Regions from separate parts of the Clostridium subterminale genome, predicted to be linked through region 3. Evidence: riboswitches for the same ligand, from Rfam matches in the RefSeq annotation. Region 3 holds a riboswitch; each other region holds the start of a gene.
What was found. Region 3 has a riboswitch for cobalamin ahead of ABDZ93_RS06675 (sirohydrochlorin cobaltochelatase). Riboswitches for the same ligand answer to the same signal wherever they lie in the genome.
Positions count from the first base shown of each region.

Region 1: linked by a shared signal. The riboswitch ahead of ABDZ93_RS10405 (ABC transporter substrate-binding protein) and the one ahead of ABDZ93_RS06675 (sirohydrochlorin cobaltochelatase) in region 3 are both predicted to bind cobalamin.
Region 2: linked by a shared signal. The riboswitch ahead of ABDZ93_RS08585 (DUF4430 domain-containing protein) and the one ahead of ABDZ93_RS06675 (sirohydrochlorin cobaltochelatase) in region 3 are both predicted to bind cobalamin.

Region 1 is NZ_BAAACI010000006.1:313,338-320,149, forward strand. It holds gene ABDZ93_RS10395 (ABC transporter ATP-binding protein) at 25-789, opposite strand; gene ABDZ93_RS10400 (FecCD family ABC transporter permease) at 789-1,868, opposite strand; gene ABDZ93_RS10405 (ABC transporter substrate-binding protein) at 1,879-2,904, opposite strand; cobalamin riboswitch at 3,046-3,219, opposite strand; gene ABDZ93_RS10410 ((2Fe-2S)-binding protein) at 3,461-3,781, shown strand; gene ABDZ93_RS10415 ((2Fe-2S)-binding protein) at 3,954-4,130, shown strand; gene ABDZ93_RS10420 (hypothetical protein) at 4,208-4,489, opposite strand; gene ABDZ93_RS10425 (short-chain fatty acid transporter) at 4,987-6,348, shown strand; gene ABDZ93_RS10430 (DUF4097 family beta strand repeat-containing protein) at 6,467-6,812, opposite strand, start outside.
Region 2 is NZ_BAAACI010000005.1:223,386-230,197, reverse strand. It holds gene ABDZ93_RS08600 (synaptonemal complex protein 1) at 1-3,311, opposite strand, end outside; gene ABDZ93_RS08595 (hypothetical protein) at 3,382-3,996, opposite strand; gene ABDZ93_RS08590 (hypothetical protein) at 3,996-4,127, opposite strand; gene ABDZ93_RS08585 (DUF4430 domain-containing protein) at 4,225-4,839, opposite strand; cobalamin riboswitch at 5,160-5,344, opposite strand; gene eutM (ethanolamine utilization microcompartment protein EutM) at 5,805-6,095, opposite strand; gene ABDZ93_RS08575 (phosphate propanoyltransferase) at 6,170-6,812, opposite strand, start outside.
Region 3 is NZ_BAAACI010000002.1:171,043-177,854, reverse strand. It holds gene ABDZ93_RS06710 (DUF3867 domain-containing protein) at 32-592, shown strand; tRNA gene ABDZ93_RS06705 (tRNA-Trp) at 676-751, shown strand; gene ABDZ93_RS06700 (hydrolase) at 1,183-1,854, shown strand; gene ABDZ93_RS06695 (hypothetical protein) at 1,910-2,440, shown strand; gene ABDZ93_RS06690 (MGDG synthase family glycosyltransferase) at 2,663-3,814, shown strand; gene ABDZ93_RS06685 (DUF2238 domain-containing protein) at 3,883-4,518, opposite strand; gene ABDZ93_RS06680 (GIY-YIG nuclease family protein) at 4,659-4,898, opposite strand; cobalamin riboswitch at 5,100-5,280, shown strand; gene ABDZ93_RS06675 (sirohydrochlorin cobaltochelatase) at 5,426-6,256, shown strand; gene ABDZ93_RS06670 (cobyrinic acid a,c-diamide synthase CobB) at 6,268-6,812, shown strand, end outside.

The DNA of each region.
Region 1 (6,812 bases), on a different contig from region 3:
GGTATTGAGATATCCCTTCATTTGTTACATAGGAGTATAACAAATATTTAATAAATTAGTTGTGGGATTTTCTATAATCATTGAATCAACGCCATAAACATCTTTGATTAATTCAGAAGCAAGAACTTCTTTAGGAGTACCATAGGCAACAATAGTACCTTCTTTTAAAACATAAATCTTATCGCAATACATAGCAGCAATATTTAAATCATGTATAGCAGCAATAACTTCTACATTAAGATTTTTTACAATACCCATAAGTTGAAGCTGATATTTTATATCTAAATGATTAGTTGGTTCATCTAAAATTAGACAGTCAGTTTGCTGGGCTAATGCCCTAGCAAGAATAATACGTTGCTGTTCTCCACCAGAAAGAGTTAGAAAGCTTCTATCTATAAAGTCTAGCATTCCTACTTTATTCAAAGAATCATATATTATGTCATAATCTTCTTTAGTATCTCTATCCAGAAATTTTTTATGTGGAGATCTACCCATAAGTAATATATCTTTTACTGAGAAATCAAAATTATAATTATTATGTTGAGATAGAACTGCTAGTTTTTTAGAAGTTTCTTTAATAGATAATTTGCTTAGATCAATATCATCTAGTTTAATTATGCCACTACTGGGTTTTAGGGTTCTATATATACATTTTAATAAAGTGGATTTGCCACTACCGTTTGGGCCAATTACCCCTATAAATTCTTTGTTATTAACATCTATATTAATACCTTTTAGAATATCAGTGTCACTTATTTTAACTCTCATATCTTCAGTTGAAATATGCATTAGTTGCTACCTCCAAATCCATAGGATTTTTTTATCATGAGCCATACAAAAAAAGGTGCTCCTATCATAGAAATCAATATACCAATAGGAATCTCTGCACCCTTTATTATAATTCTAGATAGGACATCTGCCCAAATTAGAAATATTGCACCTAGTATAGCTCCTATAGGAATTATTTTTTTATGATCTGTACCAAATATAATTCTAACTATATGAGGAATGATAAGTCCAATAAATCCAATCATACCTGAAGAGTATACTATTATACCGATCATTAAGGAAGTTATTATTAAATAAATGATTCTAAATTTATGTAAATCAGTACCTAAAGTCACAGATACTTCATCACCTAAAAGCATTAGGTTTAGAGTTCTATATTGGGTCATAAAGAATAATGTTCCTATAAAAATAATAGGAAGTATAAAAGAAATTTCATTCCAATTAGCACCAGCCAGACTACCCATAAGCCAAAAACTGATATCCTTCAATCCCTGAGCATCATTGGTAATATAAACTATAAAGCTTGAAAAGGCACTGCATACAGAGCTAAGAGCCATTCCAGAAAGAAGCAGTTTTACAGAATTAGTTCGTCCACCTATATTAGAAAGCTTTAAAACTAACATTGAAATAGTAAAAGCACCTATAAATCCCATTATTCCAATATAACTGCTACCAAGACTTGTTCCAATACCGAGGATAATTGCTAAGGTAGCACCAAGAGAGGCTCCTGAGGATATTCCAAGGATATAAGGGTCAGCTAAAGGATTTTTAGCAATAGCCTGCATTACAATACCAACTACGGATAATCCCATTCCAACGGCTATGGCTAAAACTATTCTAGGCATTCTAATCAACCATATAACATCTATTTTGGAAGTGCTCATAGAGATCTCACCTATATTAAAGAGTTTATAAAGAATAATACTATATACTTCTTTTATTGATATATTTACAGAACCAATGGCAACAGCTAGTCCTATTGAGGAAATAAGTATTATTAAAAGAACAAGAGAAGTACCTATATAAATAGGCATTTCCTTAAAAATATTAGAATCTTTAAATTTATTTTTATTTTTCATCGTCATAGTATTATTTACCTAAGGTTCCATATAAACCTTCAGAGAAAGTATTTATTCCATCTATAGTTCTGATACCACTAGAATACATTTCTCCTAAAGATATAGGATATACTCTTTTATTTTTAACAGCTGAAAGTGTTTGAAGAGATTCATCTTTCAAAATTTTATCTACTTCTTGTTGAGGAACATTATCATCACCTCTATCCATATATACTACAAATATACAATCAGGATTTAGATTTATTAAATCTTCGTTACCAATGCTATTTCCTTCAGGACTAAGTAAATTGGCACCAAGTTTTGTTATCATATCACCAGCTAAGGTACTAGCTCCATAAGTACTGATTTTATCCTTGGAGAACTCTAAAACTAAAGCATTTTGTTTTTCTTTACCCTTAACTGAATTAGATGTGTTTTCAACAGCCTCAGTAATTTTATTTACTAGTTCTTGCGCTTTATCTTCAACGTTGAAAATTTTTCCTAAGTTTAATATGTCAGTAATTTCATTATCAATAGTTTTCTCTTTAGCTACACCACTATTTAAAGACATATATGTATTAATACCATTTTCATTCCAGTAAGATACATCACCAAGACTTTTATCTTTAAAAAGGGAATACCAGCCAAGAATAAAGTCTGGTTCGGACATAACTACAGTTTCTTTAGATGGAGTAAACTCTTTTAAATAATTAACTTTTTCAAAAGCAGCTTTGTATTCTTCTTTTACAGGATGGTCAAGACCAGCAGCAGCTACTATTTTATCCTCAAGACCTAGAGCAAGAAGAGTTTCTATAGAGTTCTGATATACAGCAAAAACTTTTTCAGGTGCTTTATTAAAAGTTAGTTTTATAGGTTCTTTTTTGAAGTTATAAGTTTCAATTGTTACTGGATAATGAGAATCTGCGCTTTCATTTTGAGATGAATTAGAATTTTCTTTTGAAGTGTTTTTATTAGAGCTTCCATTACTACAACCTACAAGACTAAGGATAAGTAGCAAGCTTAATAAAATTGAAGTGATTTTTTTTAAGTGTTTCATTTGAATTCTCCTTTACTATTCCAATTATAATTAGTTAAATGTTATAATTTGTTATGAATACATAAGGATACTCTAAGTAAAACCATAGACAATACAACGTAGTTACTATGATTGATTAATATCACTCCTTACTCGAAGAGTATCGATATTTTAATATTGGAAAGTATCCTGACTTATAGATCATAATATTAACTAGCCTTCCCAAATCAATGACTCAGTGACTTAATTTAGTTAATACTCCCTAATTACAGTAGCGGTACTGTGTGGAAATTTCATCCATCTTCCTTTAAATTAACCAATATTATTCATATGCTATTATACCTAAACAAATCATACTCTATCATAATTGAGAAATCTTGTCAATGAATAAGGTGGAATAAATCTGTAAGTTGAGATAGTATTTGAATATATTGTTGAAAATAACAAAGAATAAAAGTATATGGTACATCAATGGCTGAGAATAAAGAATGAATATCAAATAATAAATATTGATTAACAAATATTATTAGGTTATAATGGAAATATATAAAATAAGAGATTATAGGAGGAATATAAAATGGCAACAGAAAAAATCGTATGTCTATGTAATGGAGTTACTTATGCTGCAGTAAGAGAGGCAATGGCTCAAGGAGCTAGATCAGTAGAAGATATTCAAGCTGCTACGGGAGCAGGAGATGTTTGTGGTGGATGCATTGAGAGAATTGAAAAAATATTAGGAGATGTATGCACATGTAGAAATGTCTCTACTAAAGAAGTAGTAAAAGCAATACAAAATGGAGATGATACTGTAGAAAAGGTAGGGGTAACTACAGGAGCAGGAACAGCATGTGGAAAATGTAAATGCGTTATTGAAAGTTTAATTAGCTCAAATAAGTAACACATATTACCATAGAAATAATTTAATTCATCAATTCTTATAAGAGATATGTATAAAAACCAAAAATATAGTGTATTGAAATGTAATTTATAGCAATACTATTAAAGAATAATTACATTATATATGATTAACAACATTAATCATATATGTCTATATTAAGGAGGAAGAGTAAATGTCAGAAAATAGAATTGTATGTACTTGTCAAGATGTAGACTATAACACTATTAAGAAGGCTATTGAAGATGGTGCTCAAACAGTAGATGATATAATGGAAGCTACTGGAGCAGGAACTGTTTGTGGAGCATGTATTAGTGAAATAGAAGAAATTCTTCAAGAAGTAAAAAAATAATTAATATGAATTTTTAGGTCTATATTGATATAACTACTTTTCATATCAATATAGACCTAAATTAATTTTTATAATTATTAGTTTTTCATCTGATTTTTAATATCATTCTTTATTTCTTTGGCTATTTCCTTTCCTCCAACCATAGCTTTATTGTAAATATTTTTAGCTAATTGACCTTCATCTCTAACCTCATCTTTCATTTGGTTTTTAAGGTCGCGAACAAATTTTTTTTCTGAAATAAATTCCTTAATATCGTCTTTCTTTTCACCATATTGAATTTTCATTCCATTATACATATCCTTAACTTCACCAGTAACTTTATTCATACCAGCTTTAACGTCTTCACCTATTCTGTTCATAAAAAATCTCCTTTCTTAACAATATTCTAAGTGATAATAGAAATGATTATTAACAGAATTAAAAGAAACATAAAATTTAATTCTATTTTCTATATAGTTTACTCAAAATGCATAATAATATTTAATGAATTTAATGGATATAGAAAATTAAATAGATTTAGTATATAAATTAGACTATGAGAAAAAATATTATATATGTATTATAAAGTAATAATATTTAAAAAAAGTAATATGTGTATTTAAAAAACACAGCTAATGTGGTATACTAAAAATGAATTAGGTATACATACCTTAAGTTGATATACATTTTGTGAAGTAAATTATACATAAAGCTAAGAGCGCTAACTATAAAGAAGCAGATAATAATCAACATAGTTAAATTTTTAACTATGTTGATTAAGAGTGTTGTAATTAGATAACAACAAATAGCTACATTAAAAAATATAACTATTTGCTGATATAAAGAAATCCATATATTCATCAAGGGGGGAAAGAAAATGTTTAAAAAATTTACGAATGGTTGTGTTAAATTAGTTCAAAATTACCTACCAGATCCATTTTTATTTTGTATCATTTTAACTTTCATGATCTTTATTTCAGGTGTTCTATTTACAGGACAATCTCCATTATCTATGATTATTCATTGGACAAATGGATTTTGGAGTTTATTAGCATTTGCAATGCAAATGGCATTAGTTCTTGTTTTTGGACATACTTTAGCTAGTGCACCAGCATTTAAAAAGATTACAAAAAAACTAGCTAGAATACCTAAAACTCCAACTCAAGCAATACTTTTAGTTACTTTTGTATCATCTATAGCATGCATATTGAACTGGGGATTTGGTTTAGTTATAGGAGCAATATTTGCAAAGGAACTTGCTAAGGAAGTTGATGGTGTTGATTATAGGCTTCTAATAGCTTCAGCATATTCAGGATTCTTATTATGGCATGCTGGATTATCAGCATCAATTCCATTAACTCTTGCTACGGGGGGGGAATCTCTAGTTACAGCTACAGCAGGAGCAGTAAGTGCTGCAGGAGTACCAACTAGCGAAACTATATTTTCACTATTTAATTTAGTTATAGTAGGAGTTTTAGTAGTAACTCTACCACTTATAAATAGAGCTATGCATCCAGATAAAGGAAATGTTGTAGTTATAGATAGGAACTTATTAAAGGATGAAGAAGAGTTCATAGAGATGCCAAAAGAAAAAATGACTCCAGCTGACAAGTTAGAAAATAGTAAAATGGTTACTTGGCTAATTTCAATAATGGGCTTTACTTATATAGTATATTACTTCATTACTTCAGGATTTGATTTAAATCTTAATATAGTAAACTTTATATTTTTATTTTTAGGTATTTTATTGCATGGAACCCCTAAACGATTTATAAATGCTTTAATGGATGGGGCTAAAGGAGCAGGACCTATATTACTTCAGTTCCCATTTTATGCAGGTATAATGGGAATGATGACTGGAGCTAATGCAGAGGGAATATCTTTAGCAGTTTTAATGTCTAATATGTTTGTAGTTATTTCTAATAAGGTTACATTTCCAATGTTCTCATTCCTAAGCGCAGGTTTAGTTAACTTTTTTGTTCCATCCGGAGGTGGACAATGGGCTGTACAGGCGCCTATTATGATGCCAGCTGGTGCTGAACTAGGAGTAAGCACAGCGAAAACTGCCATGGCTATTGCTTGGGGAGATGCTTGGACAAATATGATTCAACCATTCTGGGCTTTACCAGCACTTGGAATAGCCGGTCTAGGAGCAAAGGATATTATGGGATATTGTATAATAGATTTATTATACTCAGGAGTAATAATTGCTGTAGGCCTTACTGTTATAGGAATATAGAATTAATTTATAAAGTTAAATAATTAAAAACAAATAATATTTAGAATAATTTTAAATAGAGTATCTAAAAATTTACTAAGTTTTTAGATACTCTATTTATATTTAAAGTTCAAATAAATTAATTTACAGTTAGATTACCTACCCCTACATTTAAATCAAAGGTATATATATCTTCACCAGAAGTTTTAGCATTTATATCGATACTACCTACACCAGTAGAAGTATTTAACTTTACAGGAGAGTTATTTGGAATAGATATAACAGTTTTACCTACACCACCATCATAGGTCAAATTTCCACCAACCTCAGCAAATGCAATAGAAAGATTGCCTACACCACCATCAATATCTATATCACCACATTTACAAGAGAGGTCTATGGTTGTATTGCCAACACCTTGTTCAAGCTTAAAATCTTGAAAAACTATATCTTTAAGTGTAAGATTTCCAGCACCACCATCAATG
Region 2 (6,812 bases), on a different contig from region 3:
TTAATTTGATTTACTACATTTTCAATCTGAAGCTTGTTAAACTCCTTTTCTGAACTTACCAGTACGGAATAATTTTTAACTAAAGCTTTTTGGTCTTTAGTTAATGCTTCATACATAGCTCTTACTTCCTTCAAGAAAGGTCCATCTAAGATAGTAACTCCCTCTTCTAATTTCTTAATTTCCGTAATAACTGGAGTTGCTACTTCTAAATTAATAACACGATTAACAGCTTCATTTAAAGTCTGTACTGTTTCGCCTGAAACCCACTTAGAAACTTCTTCACCTAAGCCATCAACCTTCTGCTTTAAGTCCATAATGTTGTTTTTATCCTCTAACTTAATATAATCTATATCCTTATACTTTAAAATTTCATTAGTTAACTTCTCTGCATCTTCCTTATGTAGCTTTTCTTCACTTTCAATGAAAGCAATAGCCTCATCTAAAACATAACTATTATTTACATAATGTTGTAATAATGTCATTCCAACTTCTTTTCCTGGAACACGAACACGTTTTAATCTATCGTAAGCACTTTTTGCAGATTCTACTTTAGCTTTATCTGCATAAGTTAACTTTTTTATATCTGAAATTTCTTCAATTTGCTTTATAACATCCTCTACTTCCTTCTTTTCTTCCTCTGTCCCCATGAAGGTGTTAGGTTTCCAACTTTCATCAGCTAAACCTACTAAATCATATAAAGCATAATAATCTTCTCCCATGCCAAGGGCATTACCAGAGTTTTTATTATATAATTCTTCCAGCTTTTCTCTTTGTGCATCTATTTGCTTTTGAATTATTGGATTTGTTTTAACTTCCTTTGCTTTTGCTAAAAGTTTCTCTACCTTATCTAAAGTAAGAACTTGAGCTGTCCAAACATTATCTCTATTAACAACTCCTCCTAGGCCTATAATAACTTGTGTATTATAGTTACCTTGATCTCCTGATTCAAATGCAAAGGCTCCATTTTCATCTTGACGTTTCTCTATTAAATCTAATGGAGAAACTCCATCTACCTTCCAATCTTCATCTTCTATATTAATTCCTGCAGCAGTAAGTCCCATTATTACAGAAGCATGACTAGAAAGGTTACTATTGGAATAGTAAGGGTTTTCGAAGGCTACCTTATCTGTACCAGAACCATCTTGACTTAGCTTCATACCTTCAACAGCTATTGCGCTTTTTTCAGCAACTCCTTCTACATCTAAATGGTTTTGAATTGCTGCAAGAGCCCAACCACGCATATCTAAATCAAAACCCTTACTACATGCTTGGTTAGCTACAATTTTAACTAAATCCTCATCATAACATCCTGCAGCATCTAGTGCATATAATGCCCAAATATTACAGGCAAAAGGTCCATAAGACCCCTTTTCATCTCTAAGATTCTTAAGTCCTTCTACATAGTTTACACCGCCATAATTATATGGATTTTCTCCAATCATAGTTAGTTCTAAAATAATACCAGCATAATCTGTAGCTTGATTTAGTCTATGCTTCGTTACATCATATACATAGTATCCATCTAAGCTTTCATTAGCACTAGTCATAGCAAAAATATCCCAATATGCTTCATTCATTTTATCTTTTTGTTTATTTTTGCATCCATCAATAGCGTTCTTTAATATTGTTGAAGCTTTTTCCTTTGTCTTCTCATAATCGCCTGATGTATCCTCGGAATCTGGCCTCTTAATTGCAACAGTATAATTATTTGTAAATCCATCTAAAGAAGTAGCCTTAAATATAACCTGATGCACTTTTGAAGGATCTGCTTCTACAGTATTATTTGTAACTCCAATAGGCTTAGAATCAATTCTATTTAAATAAACTTCAACATTACTTCCTGTTCCTGGAATAAAATTTAAACTTACATTAGAATCAAAGGAATCAGGTATAAGATAATAATCCTTTATATTTTTCTCATAAGATTTTGTTACTTTACCTCCAGTAACCTCTAGCTTGTCTAGGATTGCATCCGTAATCTGCCAGTTAATGTTTATATTATGCAATGCCTGAGCACCTGTATCCCCATTAGCCGGAATAACACTAATTGGAATTGCATCATTTTTATCACTATCTAATTTTAAAAAGTATCCTCCATCAATGACTTTACTATTTGGTATAAATACCTCTGCCGCTGGATCATTAGTTTCTACTTGCATATATACATAGGGATTTGAAGAAGTTAAATTAATACTTGCTTTTTCATCAACTTTATTAGTAGACAATAGCTCTGCAAATCTATCTGTTCCATGAGCTTTATCATTAGCTCCTTGAAATATCTTTACAGATTTTATAGAAGTATCTGTTCCTTTTGGAACTTCATAGGTGTTTTCTCCATCTCTATATAGTAAAAGAGTTATTCCTCCAAGTATCTCTGATCTTCGTTCTTGGAAAGCTTCAATTGAACTTGTAGTAAGCTGAATTATATTTAATCCTTGTTTTAAAGCAAACTCTTCACTTATTTCATTGCCACCAATTTGTTTCCATGGTCCTCCATTCAAGCTAATTTCATAGGAATTTGTCCTATAAAACCCATCTTTACAACCTTCATAAAAAGCATCTTTAGATGATGTCACTGATTTTTCTAATTGCAATCTTATAGATGAAGTACTGTCTGGAATTTTACACTTTTCATCTTCTCCACAAACTCCGATTCCCTTAGTTTTTGTCATAATTTCGTTGCCATATTGATATTCATCAGCTAAGGGCTTAGAAGTTTTTCCATCTAATATATTAATTTTATCTGGCCAGTTATTATTTAAATCCCTGGCAGATTTTTTAAAGGAAACTACTAAATAATTTTCTTCTTTCTTATCTCCATCTTCTACTGTTATTTTAAATACATTGGTTCCCCCGGCAGCTTTTATAAAATTTTCCATACTTGAATTTTTTTCCAGGCTACAGAAGGGATTATTTTCTTTATTTTCAACTAGTTTATTTTGGTCATTAAGTTTATAACCTTTATCATAGTTAATAGATAAATCTTTTTTAGATTTATTCTCTGGATCTGTCATATCCTCAATAGTAATTTTTGCTGTATTTGATTTTCTAGTACCTGTAATTCTTAAAAATCCAAGAGTTCCACTAGAAATATCAGCGTAATAAACATTATCTGTACCTTCTATCTTATTGGCTTGTGAAGCCTTCCATGAAATTGAATTCTGCATCTGCATCCCACATGCTACTATTAAACTGGTTAACTCTGTAGATTTACTAGATTCTTCATCTTTAGCAAAGACTTTAACAGGAATTGCTGTTATAACAATACACATTACGCATAGATATACGATAAATCTTTTTATTTTATTCATTTTCTCCCCCAAATAAACAGATGATCAAAGAAGTCTTTAATCATCTGTAAAATATTTTTATTATCTAATTTTACCAAGTTTCTGATACTGCACCATAATCAAAAATAATTGTCATACCATCTGTTAATGAAACGTTACTAGAATATAAATTTGATTTTACTCCGTTTACATATAAAGTCCATGTATCACCAGTCCAAGTATGAGTGCCATCAGGATTTTGAACAGTACCTTTATCTACAGTTGTCATTCTATCGAAGTAAAGAAAGTAGATTCCTGGCTTGCCAGCACTTGGCTTTAAATCCCAATTATAGCTAATAGCAGCTTCTGTATTGGGATAATTAGAATCAAGTAATGGAGTTACCTCTGTTGCTCCCTGACTCATATAATATTGATTATAAGCAAAAATTAAAGCATCAGCTGTAGTTGGTGTCTTTATACCTTCGGTAGCATAATTAGTATATGGTTGTGTACTATATAAATGATCTGAATTTATTGAACTTAATTTAGATTTTAAATCATTAAGCTTTACTGTTTCATTAATATAAGTCTCTCCATTCATCTGAATCTGAACATTAACAGTTTCATTAGCATTTGCAAAGGCATTTATATTTGCATTTACACTAATAGCTAAGGTCATAACTAAAACTAAAAGAAAACCAAAAAACTTTTTCATTTTTTTACTCATTATAATTCTCCCCAATCTTTTATCCCCTTAACATAACATTTATCTTGCCCTTTTAATTCATTATAGTCATAACCACCCGTAAAACGGGTGGCTTGCACTGTGACTATAAGCATTTTGCGTTCCATCTGCATAGCAGGTGGTTTTCTTAAAACTAATAAAAGTATTTGTTACCTTCATATCATTTTTTATAAATCTTAATTATTTATTAAAATATTTTATCCCCTAATTTTACCAAGTCTCAGATACTGTACCATAATTAAAAGTAATTGTCATACCATCTGTTAATGAGATGTTACTAGCATATGAATTTGATTTTACTCCATTTACATAGAAAGTCCATGCCTCACCAGTCCAAGTATGGGTACCATCTGAATTTTGAATAGTACCATTATCTACAGTTGTCATTCCATCAAAGTAAATAAAGTAGATTCCTGGATTACCAGTATATGGCTTCAAATCCCAATTATAGCTAATAGCAGCTTCTGTATTTGGATAATTAGTATCAAGTAATGGAGTTACCTCTGCTGATCCCTGACTCATATAGTATTGGTTATATGCAAAAATTAAAGCATCAGCTGTAGTTGGTGTCTTTATACCTTCGGTAGCATAATTAGTATAGGGTTGTGTACTATATAGATGATCTGAATTTATTGAACTTAATTTAGATTTTAAATCATTAAGATTTACGGTTTCATTAATATAAGTCTCTCCATTCATCTGAATCTGAACATTAACAGTTTCATTAGCATTTGCAAAGGCATTTATATTTGCATTTACATTAATAGCTAAGGTCATAACTAGAACTAAAAGAAAACCAAAAAACTTTTTCATTTTTTTACTCATTATAATCCTCCCCAATCTTTTATCCCCTTAACACAACATTTATTTTGTCATTCTAATTCATCATAATAAAAGTATTTGCTACCTTCTTATCATTTTTTTATAAATAGTTATGTGATGAATTTTACCAATAATTTTATCCCCCCTTATTTCAGCATGTATTTATCTATAATTTTCATTTCAGTCATTTTTCAAATTTCTAAAAGTTTTTATGCTATATAGTTAAGCTTTTATGCTCATTTTTTTAAAAATGGGCGTAAAAAATAAACATCTGCTATGCCTTCAGATATCCATGCTTATAATTGGTAAAACTTGCACAGTGAAATCTATTGATTTACCTTACTGTTGTGTTCTGACTTAGGTTCATCCTACTTAAAGCGCCTTCCCAGTTTTTATACCAGTGGCATTTTTGCTTTGTTCGTCACCCTTACAGTAGGGATTAACTGTGTCGGAATTGCACCGACTTCCTTAACGAATATTTCTCGTCATAAAATAAATCAATGATTACGATTAAATTTTTATTAGTAGTTTTACATATATTAACTTTATGTAAATTATACTACCATACAATTTGTATTATAGATATATTACCCTAAATTGTCAACTAAATATTTATATGTTATTATTTATATATTCATACATATATTGTTCCAAGCTTGAACTTTGCAATTCTCAATTAAACTTTCATATTAAAATAATATTCAAAAATAATTATATTAGAACCATTATCCATAACTTGATGTAATAATATACAAACAAAATAGAATTATCTGTTTTGTAAGAGTATCTTTATTGTGATTTTCATACTTCCTTAGGGTACAAACAATGTCCGCTCCTCACATCTCCATATGTAAGTTACTCCATCTTCATGAACTCAAGAAAAATTAAAATTGTTCTAATCAAAAAAAGAAAACGCCGCTAAATTATCTTTAGCGACGTTTTTATTTTTTTACAGTGTAATTAAAATCCTACTTTGCAGCTTCTTTAGAAGATGGAAGAATTACTTCAACCTCAGAATGTGGACGTGGGATTACGTGAACTGATACTAATTCTCCAACACGTTGTGCAGCAGCAGCACCAGCATCTGTAGCAGCTTTAACAGCTCCAACATCGCCTCTAACCATAACAGTTACAAGTCCGCCTCCAACATATTCTTTACCTATTAAATATACGTTAGCTGCTTTAACCATAGCGTCAGCTGCCTCAATTGATCCTACTAAACCTTTTGTTTCTATCATTCCTAATGCATCGTATTTCATTTTATAATCCTCCTAAATATCTTTTTTTATTTATATTATAATTTTTAATTATAACCACTTATTATGTTGCTTTTTTACTTTACTATTGTTATTTTTGATTTTGAGTTAATGCCCATTGCATTAGCTTCTTCTATATCAAGATGACATTCAAGTTTTGAAGCATCATTAGCTCTAATAGCTACATTACTATATATTCCGCCTCTTAAATCGTCAAATTTTATAGATACTATATCTCCATCACAAACTCCTAAATTTTTAGCATCTTCAGGTGTCATGTGAATATGTCTTTGTGCAACTACTAAACCTTCTTCAATTTGAACAGATCCTTTAGGTCCTACTAATGTAATTCCAGGTGTTCTGCTTAAATCTCCAGACAGTCTTACATTTGATGCTGCTCCAAGTTTAATGCAATCTCCATTTAATACTTCAACCTGAGTCTTACTTCTTACAGGTCCAAGAATTCTAACTTTTTCAATTGCACCTTTTGGTCCGCAAATTGTTACAAGCTCCTTGCATGCATATTGTCCAGGCTGAGATAACTCTTTAAGCTTTGTAAGATTGTAATCTGTACCAAAAAGAATCTCTAAATCCTTTTGTGATAGATGTACGTGTCTATTAGAAACTCCTACTGGAATCTCAGATGAGTTTCCCTGAGATGCAGTGTTTTTTTCATCGTTTTTCACAGCTTCTAGTAAAAGCTTTAATACTGCTTCACAA
Region 3 (6,812 bases):
AAGAAATATTGTATTCAAGGAGCTGATTTAAATTAGTGATGTAATAGATTTTAATGAACTAAAAAATAAGGCTACAGATAAAGATGTAGATAAGTTTGAGGATTATATATACTCTATGTATTATTCAATGGCTCAAGGTAAGCTATCTATGGCAGAGATGAGCAGGGAAATATTTAAGTATATGAAGGAGAATAACATATCTCAAGAGAAATTTATGAATATCCAGAAGAAGGTTATGGAGAGGTATGGAATTTCTACTGAAGATGTAGAAAGCCAAATGAAGTCTATGGGCATAGAGACTCCTTTAAGTGGATTAGGCAATGAGTATGAAGATGCAAGAAAAATTATTGGATTTCAAGAAAAGTATAAAGGAAAGCTCAAAGTTAAAAGTGTAAATGTATATAGCATTAAGAATGAGAAGAATGATATAGAGATAATGCTCCAAGAGGAGAATGTTATATTAAAAAGTTATGGGAAAATAGATTTAGCTGATAATGAATTAAATGAATTTTTATGTTCCTATAAAAAGGTAATGAATAATAAGATGCTAAATATCTCAATATGTGAGAATGCTTCAACTTATTTATACTAATATATATTCAAGAATATGGTGAATAATTTATAGAAAACCTCTTGCAATTGTGCCTATTATATAATATAATAAACGAGTAGCGAAGGGGTATAGCTCAATTGGTAGAGTAGCGGTCTCCAAAACCGTTGGTTCCGGGTTCAAGTCCTCGTGCCCCTGCCATAGAAACCTAGTGATTTTATTAATCACTAGGTTTTTTTATTTTCCTAATTTATTACTAGGAAACAAGGATTTAATGAAAATAAGTAAGAGGATATCATACTATAAAATTCCATAAAAATAATTAAATAAATTTATTGAGGAAATAATATGCCTGTGATATAATCTGTAAGTTAAGAAAATCAAATAAGTTATTAATTACATTATAAACAAAGTTCTTTGCTTCAGAGGGAGTTTTTACTCCCACTGAAGGTTAGAAATCATTATCCAGGGACGTAACTGCTCTTTACCCCCACTTTGAAGAAGATGGAGTATTAGAGCTGGTAGTCATCGGATAAATTTATATATGTAAGTTAAAGTTATTTATGTGAGGCGTGATTTAAGCTATGTTTTATAGGAAAACATAGCTTAATGTAGTGAAAGGAGAAATATTAATGGAAAAACGTGTGCCAGAATTTAAAGGTTTACTAAGAAGTCACATGATTGAACTACCTAAGGTTATTAGGGATGCTACAGGAATTATTATATTTGGAAAGAGAATTAAATCTTTAGTGTTTTCAACTGATGTAGCAGTTATAAGAAATACTAATGCTGATGCTGTTATTGCAGTATATCCATTTACGCCTCAACCGAGAATAACTGAAGCGCTATTACTAGCATCCGATATTCCGGTATTTTGTGGAGTAGGTGGAGCTATTACTACAGGTAAGAGAGTAATAAATTTAGCCTTAGATGCTGAATTTAAGGGAGCTATGGGAGTGGTAGTTAACGCATCTATAGACAATGATGTTATTGCGGGGATGAGAGAAACTATAGACTTACCTATAGTAGTTACTGTGGTTTCTAAGCATGATGATATAGATGGAAGAATAGCTGCAGGGGCAACTATACTTAATGTATCAGGAGCAAAAGAAACTGCTAACATTGTTAGACATATAAGAAGTAAGTACCCGAACGTTCCTATTATAGCAACAGGAGGGCCTACAGATGAGAGTATACGTGAAACTATACTTGCTGGGGCTAATGCTATAACATACACGCCACAAAGCACAAGTGATATATTAAATGAAATAATGATTAGTCATAGAAAAAGATATGAAGACTAATTTTCTTAAGAAATATAATATTTGAAACGAATATTATATTTGAGGTGATTTATTTATGGACAAAGCAACTTGGATGTTAGGAATAATAGTGCCATTAATATCTGCAGCATTTGGTGGATGTATATCTCTATTGATAATGAGAAAACTAATTATGGAAGAGAGAAAAAAATCTAATAAAGAACGTGCTATAGATATTAATAATGATAAAATAAAAAGTTATAAGGAACTATTTGAACTGAATAAAAAAATTAAGATCTTTGGAGATAAAATTAGAAATAACACAATTCCCAATTGGATAAATGTAGAAAGTTATTATAGAGACGAATTTATAATAGAATTTGAAGAGATTATAAATAATTATAAATTTGTAAATGGTTATATTAATGACAAAAAGATAAATGAATATGCACAAAATGTGCTTAAATTATCCCAGGTAATAGTAGTAGAATTAAAAGATAGAGAAAATTATGGTACTACTTCTGAAAAAATAGAATCCTGTGTAGATACTTTGATAGAAGTTTTGAATACAATAGAAAAGAACATTTTATCTATAGTATTAGAGTTGTCTAAAGAAAAATATAAGTAATATTAATCATTTATACTTAGTATATTCTATTCCCAGATGTTTTTTAATGAAAGTAGTATGAAATTTGTATGAATTGATGAATAGTAGATGAAATATTTATGATTTTAAGTGGATTATGTTAGATTTAATTAATTGGACTAAAGTATAATAGGTGTGGTAAAATGGAATAGTTAAATTTACTACATAAAACCATGTGAAGTAAATAGAGAGAGGATTGTAAATATGAATATTCTTATTTTATCTGCATCTACTGGTGGAGGACATCTAAAAGCATCAAAAGCTTTAGAATCATATATTTTAGAAAATGAGTTAGGTGCTAAAATAAAAGTAGTAGATACCTTAGAGTATGTTAATCCATTTATAAATAAAATAGTAACTAAAGGATATATAGTACTGGCAAAGTATTTAAATGCCTTGTATAAGAATTTATATAGTTTAACGGACAAGTCTGGCATTTTAACATGTTTAGTGACAAAATTAATTTTTTTATTTTCAAAAAAATTGTTGCCATTAATAGAGGAATTTGCTCCGGATGTAATCATTACTACCCATCCCTTTCCTACAGAAATGATTTCTATATTAAAGGGAAATAAAAGTATAAAAGTGCCATCAATATGTATAATGACTGATTATGCTCCACATAATACATGGATAAAACCTAATGTAGATGAATATTGTGTAGCATGTGAAGACATGATAGAAGGTATGATAGATAGAGGAGTTGCACCTGAAAAAGTTCATCCTTATGGAATTCCTGTATATAGTGGTTTTTTTCATCAAGATGAAGAAGATAAAAAAATACTGTTAGATGAGCTAGGTTTATGCGAAAATAGAATGACAGTGTTAGTGATGGCTGGAAGCTTCGGGGTATATAATATAGAAAAAATTTATAAGAATATAAGTAATATTCCTATGGATTTTCAAATTATAATTCTAACGGGTAATAATAGAAGATTATATAATAAAATTAAAGAGCAGATTAAGTTTAGTAATAAACAAACAAAGCTTATTAAGTTCACCAATGAAGTGCATAGATATATGAACTTAGCAGATGTTTTAATTACTAAACCAGGAGGATTGACAGTATCAGAAGCTTTAGCAGCAAATCTTCCTTTAATTACTTTTGATGCAATACCAGGACAAGAAGAAGCAAATGCAAAGTTTTTATTAGATCATGGAATGTCCATATCTATAGGCAGCGGTGATAATTGTATTGAAGCTATAGAGGCTTTGCTTAAGGATAAAGACAAGTTAAAAGAGATTAAAGAAAATTGTATGACTTTTGATAAATCAAATTCAACCATTGAGTTACTAGAACTTATAAGAAGATTAATTAAAGAGAATGAGGCTGAAAGCAATTCGGAAATTGCTTAGAACTTAAATAATTAAGACCAAGGTTTTTAAAGCCTTGGTCTTTTGCTTTAAATTATAAGTAGTTAGTCTTATTTGTGTAATTTTGTAACGGCATTAATAAATTCATCTAAAAATTTGAATGAGCCATTTTTCATGTGTAAAAATCCCATTATAGATAGTATAACTCCACTTAAAGAACCAACTATCATATCAGTCATAGTATCCATAAGACTATTAAGCTGAGAATCAAACCCAAACAGTTGATCTCCCGCAAATTCCCAAAATTCCCATAGAGCAGCTCCAGAAATCGTAAAGAGTAATATATATATACCTATAAATAATGGTGGTAAGATTTTAAGATTACTTTCACCTATAAGGGGCTTTAAAATAGCTAAAGCTAAAAATCCTAAAAGAACACCTGAAGCAAAATGAAGAAATAAGTCCCACCAAGGTAGTATTGAGTACATATTATACATTCGGCCTAAAAGTAGAGCTAAAAATATAAAGAATTGTAATAGAAAATCAGGTAAATTAGACATTTTAACTTTAAATAAATTTAAAGTTATATCTGGTATAAAAGAAGTGACAAAAATTATTAGAATATTGATAATATAATTGGCGTTATTACCCACTTTTACAATTGAGTAATAAATAAATAGCACTAATAAAATTGCTCTAAATATCCACTTGAAAAATAAAGCAAAAGAAAGTTTTGTATTTTTCATAGGTTTCCCTCCATGTTATTTTTGAAAGTAACTAAAATAAGAATAAATATATTTCATATATAATATTTCAAAAACATAACAAAAATATAAGCTAATTTAACATTATAACATATGAAATTAATATAATTAAATTAGTTGTATTATTTTTCTATAAGAATAAGTTTTTCTGCTCTAGAAAGTTTTTTTATTTCACATTCTCTTTTTAAAGCTGAAGATTTGTCAGGTAAATTTTCATAGTATACAATTTCTACAGGTAATCTGCATCTGGTGTATTTAGCGCCCTTACCGCTATTATGGCATTTAAGCCTTCTACCTAAATTAGTTGTCCACCCTGTATATAAAGTATTGTCGCTACATCTTAATATATAAACAAAAACCATATCTATACCTCAAAAATATATTAAAAATTAGAATAATTATCACTAATACATAATACTATTTAAATAGTATAACATTATTTTATCATGAATATATTATACTATTTTATAAATACTGGTGTATTGATATTGAATTAAATTAAATCATAAGGTATAATTAAAGTGAATTAAAAAGAAACAGCAAATAATATGTTGATTTAAATTGAATAAAGTATAGTTTTAGGTACATTATGTTTAATAGGGAAAGTGGTTAAATTCCACTACAGCCCCCGCTACTGTGTACGGAGACGAAATCTCATAGAAAAACCACTGGAGTGTATTTCTGGGAAGGTGAGATGGAGGATGATACGTGAGTCAGGAGACCTGCCTAAAGCATAGATATGACACTTCGGAGGGAAGGGAGTTAATAGTTTAGTTTGTACTTATATTACAAATTATAATTATGTTGTGTAGTTAAATTGAATTTTAACCTCTACCTTTTGGGTAGGGGTTTTATTTTGCACTAATTTATTAAATTTGGAGGAACTAGGATGAAAAAGGCTATATTAGTAGTAAGTTTTGGAACTACCTATAAGGATACATTAAAATTAACTATAGAAAAGATTGAAGATGAAATAAGAGAAAGATTTAAAGAGTATCATGTTATGAGAGCTTTTACAGCGCATATGATAATAAGAAAGATAAAAAATAGAGATGGAATAATTATACCTACTCCTGAGGAAGCTTTAGAACAACTGTATAAAGAGGGATATGAGGAAGTTATAGTTCAACCACTTCATATAATACCAGGAGAAGAGTTCCAATATGTTAGATTAGTAGTTGATAAGTTTAAAGCAAGTAATAAATTTAAGTCTATAAAAGTAGGTAGGCCAGCACTTCACTTCCAAGGAGGAGAAGAAACTCCTAATGATTATGAGGTATTTATAGATGCTATAAAAGAAATTATACAAAAGGATAAGACCATGGTATTTATGGGACATGGAAGTAATCATCCAGCTAACTCGGCCTTTGTAGCCCTTCAAAGTGTATTTACTTATTTAAATTATGACAATGTATATGTTGGAACTGTAGAAGGATATCCTACCGTAGATATGATAGTGGAGATTCTTAAAAGAAAAGGTATTGATCATGTTAAGTTAGCACCACTTATGTTAGTAGCTGGAGATCATGCCACTAATGATATGGCCTCTGATGAAGAAGATTCATGGAAAACTATATTAGAAGAAGCTGGAATTAAAGTAGACATATATCTTCATGGTTTAGGTGAGATTGAAAAGTTCAGACATATATATGTAAATCATGTACAGGACGTAATAGATAATAAATATCTTCATTTAGGAGATACAAAGAAAACACCGTAAAGGAGTTAATTATGAATAGTATAATAGTTTCTTCAAATAGTAGTGGCGGAGGAAAGACCACTGTTACATTAGCACTTATGAAAACCCTTATAAATAGAGGATATAAGGTTCAAGGATATAAAGTTGGACCAGATTACATAGATCCAGCCTTCCATAGAGAAATAACTGGAGTAGCTACAAGAAACTTAGATTTATTTCTAATGGGAGAAACAGGGGTTAAAGAGAGCTATTTAAGAGGTCGAGGTGATGTAGGAATTATTGAAGGAGTTATGGGGCTTTATGATGGAAAAGGCATAGATACTAATTTCTCTACAGCTCATGTATCTAGAACTTTAGATTTGCCTGTAGTGTTAGTACTATCTCCAAAAGCTCAATCAGCTACTTTATGTGCTGAAATAGAAGGCTTAAGAAATTATGAAGATGTGAACATAGTAGGGGTAATACTTAATAATATTAGTGGAAGTTACTATAACCTTTTGAAAAAAGCTATTGAAGTAAACTGTAAAGGAATCAAGGTTTTTGGATACATACCTAAGGATGATAGGTTAGCTTTAAA